One region of the Pseudarthrobacter sp. L19 genome, then DNA from elsewhere that is predicted to be linked to it. Evidence: riboswitches for the same ligand, from Rfam matches in the RefSeq annotation. Region 1 holds a riboswitch; each other region holds the start of a gene.
What was found. A riboswitch is a leader RNA that binds a small molecule or an ion and turns the genes downstream of it on or off. The one in region 1 is predicted to bind cyclic di-AMP.
Positions count from the first base shown of each region.

Region 2: it holds a riboswitch for cyclic di-AMP, as region 1 does, so the genes downstream of both, ACRQ5B_RS13330 (NlpC/P60 family protein) here and ACRQ5B_RS02735 (NlpC/P60 family protein) in region 1, are expected to answer to the same signal.
Region 3: it holds a riboswitch for cyclic di-AMP, as region 1 does, so the genes downstream of both, ACRQ5B_RS03590 (hypothetical protein) here and ACRQ5B_RS02735 (NlpC/P60 family protein) in region 1, are expected to answer to the same signal.

Region 1 is NZ_CP193935.1:609,401-612,662, reverse strand. It holds partial or broken gene ACRQ5B_RS02745 (metal-dependent transcriptional regulator) at 1-193, shown strand, start outside; cyclic di-AMP (ydaO/yuaA leader) riboswitch at 323-554, shown strand; gene ACRQ5B_RS02740 (peptidoglycan DD-metalloendopeptidase family protein) at 559-1,377, shown strand; cyclic di-AMP (ydaO/yuaA leader) riboswitch at 1,525-1,683, shown strand; gene ACRQ5B_RS02735 (NlpC/P60 family protein) at 1,950-2,723, shown strand; partial or broken gene ACRQ5B_RS02730 (HNH endonuclease) at 2,979-3,262, shown strand, end outside.
Region 2 is NZ_CP193935.1:2,785,278-2,788,539, forward strand. It holds partial or broken gene ACRQ5B_RS13315 (GNAT family N-acetyltransferase) at 1-402, shown strand, start outside; gene ACRQ5B_RS13320 (DNA alkylation repair protein) at 442-1,074, shown strand; gene ACRQ5B_RS13325 (hypothetical protein) at 1,104-1,355, opposite strand; cyclic di-AMP (ydaO/yuaA leader) riboswitch at 1,489-1,683, shown strand; gene ACRQ5B_RS13330 (NlpC/P60 family protein) at 1,686-2,447, shown strand; gene ACRQ5B_RS13335 (dihydrofolate reductase family protein) at 2,620-3,120, opposite strand; gene ACRQ5B_RS13340 (cupin domain-containing protein) at 3,130-3,262, opposite strand, start outside.
Region 3 is NZ_CP193935.1:797,491-800,752, reverse strand. It holds gene upp (uracil phosphoribosyltransferase) at 1-357, shown strand, start outside; gene ACRQ5B_RS03590 (hypothetical protein) at 508-1,224, opposite strand; cyclic di-AMP (ydaO/yuaA leader) riboswitch at 1,223-1,405, opposite strand; partial or broken gene ACRQ5B_RS03585 (ArnT family glycosyltransferase) at 1,621-3,262, opposite strand, start outside.

The DNA of each region.
Region 1 (3,262 bases):
GAGCCGGCTTGCCGAACCCATCCAGGTGGAACCCGAACTGCTGGTGCAGCTGGACGAGGGCGGTATCCGGCCCGGCGCCACCGTCTCGCTGGAGCGGGTGGGGGAGTACATCTCCGTCCGCGTCCCGGACATTGAGGGCGCGCTCGAACTGCCGCCCGAGGTTGCCGCCCACGTTTTCGTTACCCGGGGGTAGTGCGACGCGGAAGCATACCGTAAGTGTGCTGTTTACTAGCCCGTCTAGGAGATAACGAAATTATTACTACGGGCCTTAATCCCCTATAGTTATCGACTAGTACCGAGACTAAAGCGTTACCTGATCCGAAGCCGAGCTCTGCCAGCGGATCAGGGTGCGAATCACCTTCTGGCAGAGGCGGGGGAACCACTACCGGCCGGTAATTCCGGCCTCGGGGTGAAGTCCGCTAGCGGCAAGCGAACTCTCTGAGGACACTCTTTCCGGGTGCCTCTCTGCCTGGATGCTTGCGTCGGCGGACCGGGTCTATGAACTCTCTGACCCGAATCCGACAGCTAACTTCGCAGGCTTTTTCAGAGAGGAACCACTTGAGCACGCAGACCGTCCGCGGGCGCCGCCGCGCCGCCGGCCCCGCTCCGGAGCCGCGCCCCGCCGTCGACGTCACCGTCCCGCGCCCCCGCGATGCGCACCGGGACGAGCGCCGCGGCCGGCGCAGTCCGATCCGCCAGGTCGCGGACTTCGCCGCCGTCACCGGAATGGGCCAGAAGGCCGGAATGACCCTGGCCGCCGCCGGCATCGCACTCACCGTGGCCGTCCCGGTGACCGGCCCCGCGCTGGCCGTCGACGCCCCCACCGCGGGGTCCGTCTCCGCCGCGGCCCAGCCCGAGGTCAAGGCCGCCGCAGCCCAGATCGACTTCAACCGCACCGCCGTCACCACCAAGGGTGACCCGGACGGGAAGCTCAAGCAGCTGCTCAGCGCGCAGTCCGTTGGCTCCATCACCCGCGCCGCATCCGCGGGGACGCTCGGCGCCCCGCTGGACACCATGATCACGGCGTCGCCCTTCGGCTACCGGGTCAGCCCCATCACCGGCGCGGTCGGCGAATTCCACCGCGGCCAGGATTACGCCGCGCAGTGCGGCACAGCCGTCCATGCCGCCGCGAGCGGCACCGTAACTTTCTCCGGCTGGCACCCCTACGGGGGCGGCAACCGGATTGTGGTCGACCATGGCAATGGCCTGGAGACCACGTATAACCACTTGTCGTCATCCAGCGTCCACGTCGGCCAAAAGGTCTCCCGTGGCGATGTGATTGCGATGAGCGGAACAACCGGTGCCTCCACCGGCTGCCACCTCCACTTCGAGGTGATGGTCAACGGGGACGTCGTTGATCCGCTGGGCTGGCTCTAAAAGAGCCCACCGCAATGCTCACACTTCCGTGACACGCCGTGATCTGAATGTGACATTGAGTCCGAACTGTTGTACCGTATGAAGCACGCCAACTTCACCGAAGTTGGCGCTCTTGAGTGGATTGCCTAACTCTGCCACCGCTCAAGGTCCGTTCGCATGACATCGTCTGGCAGGGGCGGGGGAACCAATTTTGGTCTTCGCAAGAAGACCTAGGGGTTAAGTCGCAAAGCTTCCCAGGAAGCGGAGCGGCCGGGTGACTCCCATCCGAATCCGACAGCTCACCTCGTAGGCATTGGGAGAGGCTACTTTCGTGTCTTCACGCCACAATGCTGCGCGTTTTCGCGCTGGCGAGGCTCAGTCGAGCCCGCTGATGACCATGCACCGCGTTGCCCTTGCCGGCGCCCGGGATGGTTCACGCAATGCAGTTACTGCTTTTGGCGCGTCTTCGCAGTACACCCTTCGCTAAAGAAACCCGTTTCGGGGCGATCCGGCGTACCCCCAAGATGCCGGAGCGTCCTTAGTCCCGCCTGTTCAAGAGCGCGGACACAAAGGATCACGAAAGAGAGAACTAAATGACTACTCGTGCAACCATTGCACGCCACCGCGCGGAGGTCACCAAGACCAACTCGCTGGCTGTCATTGCCAAGGCCGTCGGCGACAACGCCGGTGGCATGGGTCGCCAGGCTGCGGTTATCGCTGCTGCCTCCGGCCTGGTCCTGACCAGCGGTATCGCGGCCAACGCCGCCGAGACCAACGTTCAGCGCGAATCCACCTCTGCTTCCGCCACCGAGGTTCAGTCCACCGCTCCGGCCACCATCTCGGCGGCCTCCAGCATCGCCATCTCCTACGAGAAGCCTGCTGTGACCACCGCGGCCGCCCCCGTCGTCGAGGCCCCGAAGCCCGTCGTCAAGGTGCAGGAAGCTGACACCACCACCGCCAACACCGCCGCAGCCACCCCGGCCGCCGGCACCGCGGTCAACGCGTCCGTCGCCACCAAGGCTCCGGCCGCCACCAGCGGCATGGGCGCCTCGATCGCCGCCGCCGCTTACGCCCAGATCGGCGTGTCCCAGGACTGCACCATGCTGGCCACCAACGCCCTGGCCGCCGTCGGCATCCACTACCACGGCTGGCCGGCAGGTTACCTGTCCCTGGGCCGCACCGTCAGCGCCGCCGAAGCGCAGCCGGGTGACCTCGCGTACTACCAGAACGGCGGCATGGGCATGGCCCACATCGCCGTTTACGTCGGCAACGGCATGGCCGTCCACGGCGGCTGGAACGGCGGCACCACCGCCCTCTACAGTGTCAACGTCGGTTCCGGCCCGGTCTTCATCCGCGTCGGCGGCTAAGACCCCCGCTTCCCGCGAAGCTTCGAGAAGGACCCCTGCCACCGGCTGGGGTCCTTCTCTGCTGACCGCGTGCCAGCGGTGCAGGAAGCACCGCTGGCACGCGGGCCCAGGATCCGCCACGGATGCCCTGCGGCCCGAAATTCGGTAATCCGGGCCACCCGTGTTTACTCTTGTGGTGTCGATCCTTAGCCTGACCATGCAGAGGGCAGCCGGCCCTCGTGCCACTGGCGGGTGCGGCCGTGAAGAGGGATGCGGATGCGCACACTCGTTCTGAATGCTGGATATGAACCGCTGGCGGTTGTGACCTTCCGCCGGGCGCTGGTGCTCGTGCTGACGGGCAAGGCCAGTGTCGTGGCCGAGGGGGACGACCCGGTGGTGGGGCCGCAGGATATCCTCGGCCGGCCGAGCGTCATCCTGCTTAACCGCTACATCCGCCCCCGCTACAACACCGTGACTGCGGTCAGCCGCCGGGGTGTGCTCCGCCGGGACGGCCACCGGTGCGCCTACTGCGCTAAACCGGCCCACACCATCGACCACGT
Region 2 (3,262 bases), 1.3 Mb from region 1:
GCCGCCGTCCTGGGAGAGCTTCGACGCCGGACGCCTCCCGGACGTCCGCCTGGTGCTGGAAGACGACGGCGCCGTGCTCGGCTGGGCCGCCGTCTCGCCGGTGACCTCCCGCCCCGTCTACCGCGGCGTGGTGGAACACTCGCTCTACCTCGCCGCCCCGCGCGGGGCCGCGGCCACGGAGCGCGGCTCCTCGCAGCGCTCATCGGCCGCTGCGAAGAGGCCGGTATCTGGACCATCCAGTCGACCATCTTCCCGGAGAACACCGCTTCCCTGGCCCTGCACGAACGCCTGGGATTCACCGTGGTGGGCACCCGGCGCCGGATCGGCCTGATGTCCTGCGGGCCGCTCGCCGGGCAGTGGCGTGACACCGTCCTGGTGGAGTACCGCAGCCCCGACCACTAGCCGGACGCGGGCTCACAGCCGGTGCGGAAGAATGGGACGGTGAGCGAGGCCGGTGACTTCATAGACGCGACACTGCAGCGCGAGAGTTCCTGGCAGCGCGCCGAGGCCGAGCAGGACCGCTTCGGGCCCGGGCTCTCGGTCTACGGCGCCTCCGTTGGCGCCGTCCGGGGCACCGTCCGGGACGCGCTCCGCCGGTACCGGGAACTGGACCGGGACGGTCTCACCGCGCTCAGTTCGGAACTGTGGGCCGTGCCCGTGTTCGAGCGCCGCCTGGCCGCTGTCGTGCTCCTGCAGTCGGCCCTGCGGCACCTGGACAATTCGGACCTGACCCGAATCGAGGGCTTCCTCCGCGGCGCACACCTGCCAGACCTCGCGGACCCGCTGGCGGTGGACGTGGTGGGGCCGCTCATTGCCGGGCTGGGCGGGCAGGCCCGGACCCGCTCCGAGGCCGTCCTGGACCGGTGGCTCCGCGACCCCGACCCCTGGCTGCGCCGCGCTGCCCTGCTGGCTCCGCTGCGGGAACTCCGCAAGGGCGCCGGGGACTGGGCGCGGTTCCGGCGCCGTGCGGCCCTGGCCAACGGCACTGCGGATAGCCGCCCCGACGGCGGGGCGGCGGAGATCGTGAGGGCCGCCGTCGAGCGCGTCGAACGGGAAGCGGGCGGCGAAGCCTAGGGATGGTGGCCGCGCGAAGCGGAGGGTGCTCAGGCGGGCCGGCGCTCCACGACGGCGTAGGCCTTGCCGTCCAGGAACTCCCAGTCCGTCACCACCATGAAGCCCAGCGCGTCCACCCTGTCGTTCAGCACGTGCAGGTCGAAACCGCCGTCGCGCGGCTCGGCATCCCAGGTGGCGACGTGGATCTCCTTCCCCTCGAGAACCAGCAGTTCGGTGTTCACGTCGAAGTCTTCCTGCGGCTGATCGCTCAGCTGGCAGATCGCGACACAATGGGGATTCATCGGACCCTCCGCTCGGGACATGGTGGGATCATCGTAACCCCGCCGGGACGCCTCCGCCGTTACCTTAATGTGACATTCGGGAGGATGGCCGTTACTGTGGAGAGGTGCCCGTTGGTTTCCGAGACGGGCGCCCCCGGACCGATTGCCTAACTCTGCCGCGGTCCAGGGCATCCTCGCAACCAGCTGGCAGAGACGGGGAAACCAATCGCGACCTGCCCACGGGCGGGTCTTGGGGTGAAGCCGCGCAGTGTCCGCCCAGACGGACCCGCGGCCGGGTGTCTCCCATCCGAATCCGACAGCTCACCTCGCAGGCTTTGGGAGAGGTACATCATGATTTCACGCTCTACTGACGCGCGCCCCGGCACCACCGCAACCACCGGTCGGGGTGCCGCCTTCGCCGCGGCGACCGGCACCGTGGGCCGGCAGGCTGCCGTCGTCCTCGCCGCCTCCGGCCTGGTCCTGACCAGCGGCATGGCGGCCAACGCCGCCGGCAACGTCCCCGCCGAACGGGAATCCGCACCCGTCTCGCACGCCGACGTCGCCGGCAAGGTTTCCGCCCCGGTGACCGCCGACTCTGCAGTGCAGATCAGCTTCGACCGCCCGGCCGTCGCCACCACCCCGGCGCCCGTCGTCGAGGCCCCGGCTCCGGCCCCTGCCGCCGCGCCCGCGGTGGCCAAGGCCCCCGTGGCCAAGGCCCCGGCCGCCCCGGTGGCGAAGGTGGCCGTCCAGGCCGCAGCCCCGGCGCCGGCTCCGGCCGCCGCCCCCGCCGGTGGCGTCAACGCCGCCATGCTTTCCGCCGCGTACAGCCAGATCGGCATCACGCAGGACTGCACCGCGATGGTGGAGAAGGCGCTCGGCGCCGCAGGTATCCCCGTGGGCGACCTCGGCCCGCAGCAGTTCCTCAATTACGGCAAGGTCGTCTCCGACCCGCAGCCGGGCGACATGATCGTCCAGTCCGGCCACGTCGCCATCTACGCCGGCAACGGCCAGGCGATCAGCGGCGGCATGAACGGCTCCAACCAGACGATCGTGCACCCGCTGTCCTGGCTGACCGCCACCGGCAGCGTGACCTTCGTCCGCGCCGGGGCGTAACCCGCGCGTTCAGCAGTACCGGGCCGGCGCCCGGCAGCCCCTCACGGCTGCCGGACGCCGGTTTCGTTGTTAGAGGTTTCGTTGTCTGCGGTTACGCTGTCTGCCGTGTCGTTGTCTGCCGCGTACCGCAGGAGGACGACGCCGTTGTCGAACGCCCGGCTCTCCAGCAGCGTCAGGCCGGTGGGGAGTCCGCGGCCTTGAACAGCGGCGTTCCGCGGCCCACCAGTACCGGGTGGACGTAGATCCAGTACTCGTCGATCAGCCCGAGCCGGCGGAAGGAATCGGCCAACTCCGCCCCGCCGAGGGCCAGGTCGCCGCCGGGGGCGGCCTTGAGCGCCCGCACCTGCCCGGCGTCGACCTCGCGCACCACCGTGGTGTACCAGCCGGCCTCCTCCGGCAGCGTGCGGGAGTAGACGTACTTGGGCATCTCCCGCCAGATGGCGGCGAAGTCCGCGATGGCGGGAGGGCAGTCCGGGTCCTGGTCCGCCGTCGGCCAGTACCCGGCCATCAGCTCGTAGGTGACCCGGCCGTCCAGGAACGCGCCCATGGTGCGCAGCTGGTCGTTGAAGTGCTCATGCAGTTCGGCATCCACCCGGTGCCAGCTGATGTCCGCGTGCGGGCCCTCCATGAAGCCGTCGAGGGAGACCTGGAAGGACAGGATGATCTTCCGCAAGGATCCGTCCTATCCGCCGGGCTTCCCGAAGCCCGCGGCACTGACGAATTCGATCCCCACGAACGCGTCCCCGCCCTCGACCCACGCATCGTGCCCCGGCGGGATGGTGTAGGAGTGGCCGCCGGCGATCTCCACCCGGTTG
Region 3 (3,262 bases), 190 kb from region 1:
GCGGAGGTCGGCTTCCTGGGCATGGCCCGCGACGAGGAAACCCTGGACATCATCACCTACGCCGAGCGGCTCCCCGAGGACCTGACCGACCGTCAGATCTTCGTCCTGGACCCGATGCTGGCCACCGGCGGCACCCTGCGCGAGGCGATCAAGTTCCTCTTCAAGCGCGGCGCCTCCGACGTCACCTGCATCTGCCTGCTGGCCGCCCCCGAGGGCCTGGCCAAGCTGGAGGAAGAGCTCTCCGATGCCAACGTGACGATCGTCCTGGCCTCGATCGACGAGAAGCTCAACGAGAAGTCCTACATCGTCCCCGGCCTGGGCGACGCCGGCGACCGGCTCTACGGCATCGCCGGGTAGCGCCCTTACGCATCCTGTCGAGGACTCGCCCGGGCTACCCGGGACACAGCAAAGGCACCGGATCTGAGAAGATCCGGTGCCTTTGCTATCTCTGCGCGAAGTGGCTGCAGCCTCTAGCGGCTTAGTACCAGTTGTTCGCGTAGTGGAAGTTCAGGGCGCCGCAGGGGAGCCGTACCGTTCCTGCACGTACTGCAGGCCCCAGTTGATCTGGGTGCGGTAGTTGGTCATGTAGTCCGCGCCGGCGCTGGCCATCTTCTCGGCCGGGAGGGACTGGACCACGCCGTACGCACCGCTGCTCGGGTTGGTGGCCGTGGTCTTCCAGTCCGACTCGCGGGTCCAGAGCTTCATCAGGCACTGCATCTCGCTCGGGGCCCAGCCGTGGGCCGGCAGCTGCGAGGCGGCGTAGGCCTGGGCGCCGGCGGGATCGTCCACGGCTACCGGCTGCGGGGCCGGGGCGGGTGCCGCCGCGGGGGCCGGAGCAGCCGGTGCGGGCGCCGGGGTGGGCGGAGCGGGGGTGGACGCGGCCGGAGCCTCGGGGGTGACCTTGGAGGCCTGGGCCTCGACGCTGGCCGGCGCCGTGGCCGGGGTGTAGCTGCCGAGCCGTTCCAGATCGGAGAGCTGCAGGCTCGGGGCCTGGGTGGCGGTCGCGGCCGGGGCGGTGGTGCCGGTGGCCTGGCCTGCGGCGCCGGCGCCCAGCAGCACGGCGGCCGCGGTCAGCGCGACGGCGGTGAGCGTGCCCTTGGAGCCAAAGCTGGCGCGGCCTCGGGTGGCCGAGCCCTGGGCCGGGTCGGCGCGGTGGCGCGCGACATCGGCCGAGGAGGTGCGTTTAGCGCCTTTTAGGCGCACGGGTGCCTTGTGTTCAGTCATGTTCGCCTCTCAACGCCTACGGAGTTAGCTGTCGGGTTCGGATGAGAAATCCGGCCGCTCGGATCATCAACGAGTCGGCTTAACCCCAAGGGGTGCATGGATGCAGGTGCCCGGGAACTCTGGGTTCCCCGTCTCTGCCTCAATCCATGGAATCCGGGAAGCGGCAGAGTTTGGCGTCAGACCCGGATATGCGGCCAGATCGATGGCCGCACCATAAAAACGATACCGGACTTTCTCTCGCATGTCACATTTAGGTAACGCCGCGGTGTGGCTGGTTGCCGAGTTGCGCTGGCTGGGGTCCGGTTTTCGGGCCGTTTCGACGGCTCCCTGCACGCTCGACGCTTAGTGACGTCTACGCGGCAGGGAACCGTCGAAACGGCGGACCGTCCGGGGTGGCTACTTCGACAGCAGGTACACCGTGGTGCCGCCGATGCTCTGGGCGGGGTAGGTGGCCGCCACCCAGTCGGCGATCCTGGCGGCGTCGTCGGATCCGCTCTCGCCCTGCATGGTGCGTCCGGCGATGAAGTAGTGGATCCGGCCGTCGGCGACGTACTGCTGGAACTGCTCGAGCGTGGGTGCGGGGTCGGTGCCGTTGAACCCGCCCACGGCCATCACGGGCAGCTGCGTGGCGAGCTGGTAGCCGGCGGCGTTGTTGGATCCGACGACGGCGGCCGCCCAGGTATAGCGGCCGGCGTCCGTTTCGAGGGCGTCCACCAGGGCCGACGACGGCGTGGTCGCGCCGAGCAGCCCGCCCATGCCGCCGCCCTGGCCAAAGCCCTGGCCTCGGCCGGTGCCAGTCGTTCCCGTGCCGTTGGTGCCGTTGGTTCGTCCGAACGGAGTGCCCTGCGCGTTGCCCATGGCTCCGCCCGTGCCGCCGAACATGGCCGGCAGGCCCGCCCGGCCACCCACCGAGGGCCCGGCGCTGACGATCGAGCCGGAATGGGCCGTCGCGGCCGTGGCCAGCGAGTACGCCAGGGGACCGGCAAGGGCCGCGACGACGGCGAGTCCCGCCGTCGTTCGCGCCAGCAGCCGCGCCGTCGGGCCGGCCGGGGTCAGCGGGCTGATGGTGCCGCCCGCGGAGCCCCCGGCGAAGACCCTGACGGCCGGAACCATCACGCCGACGGCCGCGGCCAGCGCCCCGACCAGCACCAGCCAGCGCAGCCACGGGACGAACGCGGGCGTGCGGCCCAGCAGCTCGAAGGCCATGAACCCGGCCGCTGCCACCGCCGCGGCGAGCGTCCCGGCGGCCACGGGCTGATCCCGCCGCTGCCACAGCAGCACCGACCCCAGGCCCGCCAGCCCGGCGACCCCCGGGGCCAGCGCCACCATGTAATACGGGTGGATGATGCCGGCCATCAGGCTGAACGTCAGCCCGGTGACCAACACCCAGCCGCCCCAGACCACCACGGAGGCGCGGACGGCGTCGGTCCGCGGCGCCCGCCGGCCCAGCCACAGCAGCCCGGCCGCCAGCAGCAGCACCGACGGCAACAGCCACGCGATCTGCCCGCCGAACTCGCTGTTGAAAAGCCGGAGCAGGCCGGGGTGCCCCAGCCGTTGCCGCCGCCGACGCTCCCGGTCTCGTCCCCGCTGAGCCGGCCCAGGCCGTTGTAGCCCAGGGTCAGTTCCAGGATCGAGTTGCCCTGCGAGCCGCCGATGTAGGGCCGGTCCGCCGCCGGGGTGAACTCGACGGCGGCCAACCACCAGCCGGCCGCTGCCACCATGGCTGCGCCCGTCGCCAGCAGGTTCAGCAGCCGCCGGCCTACTCCTGCCGCTCCGGCGAGCAGGTAGGCCGCGGCGAAGCCCGGGACCACCAGCAGCACCTGCAGCTGCTTGGTCAGGAACCCGAAGCCCAGCAGCGCCCCGGCCAGCAACAGCCAGCGCACCCGGCCGTCCTGGACGGCCCGCAGCACCGCGTAGGCGGCCGCGGTCATCAGCAGGACCAGCAGGGCATCCGGGTTGTTGAAGCGGAACATCAGCACCGCCACCGGGGTCAGAGCCATCACCGCACCCGCGACCAGTCCGGCTCGGTGCGCCAGCC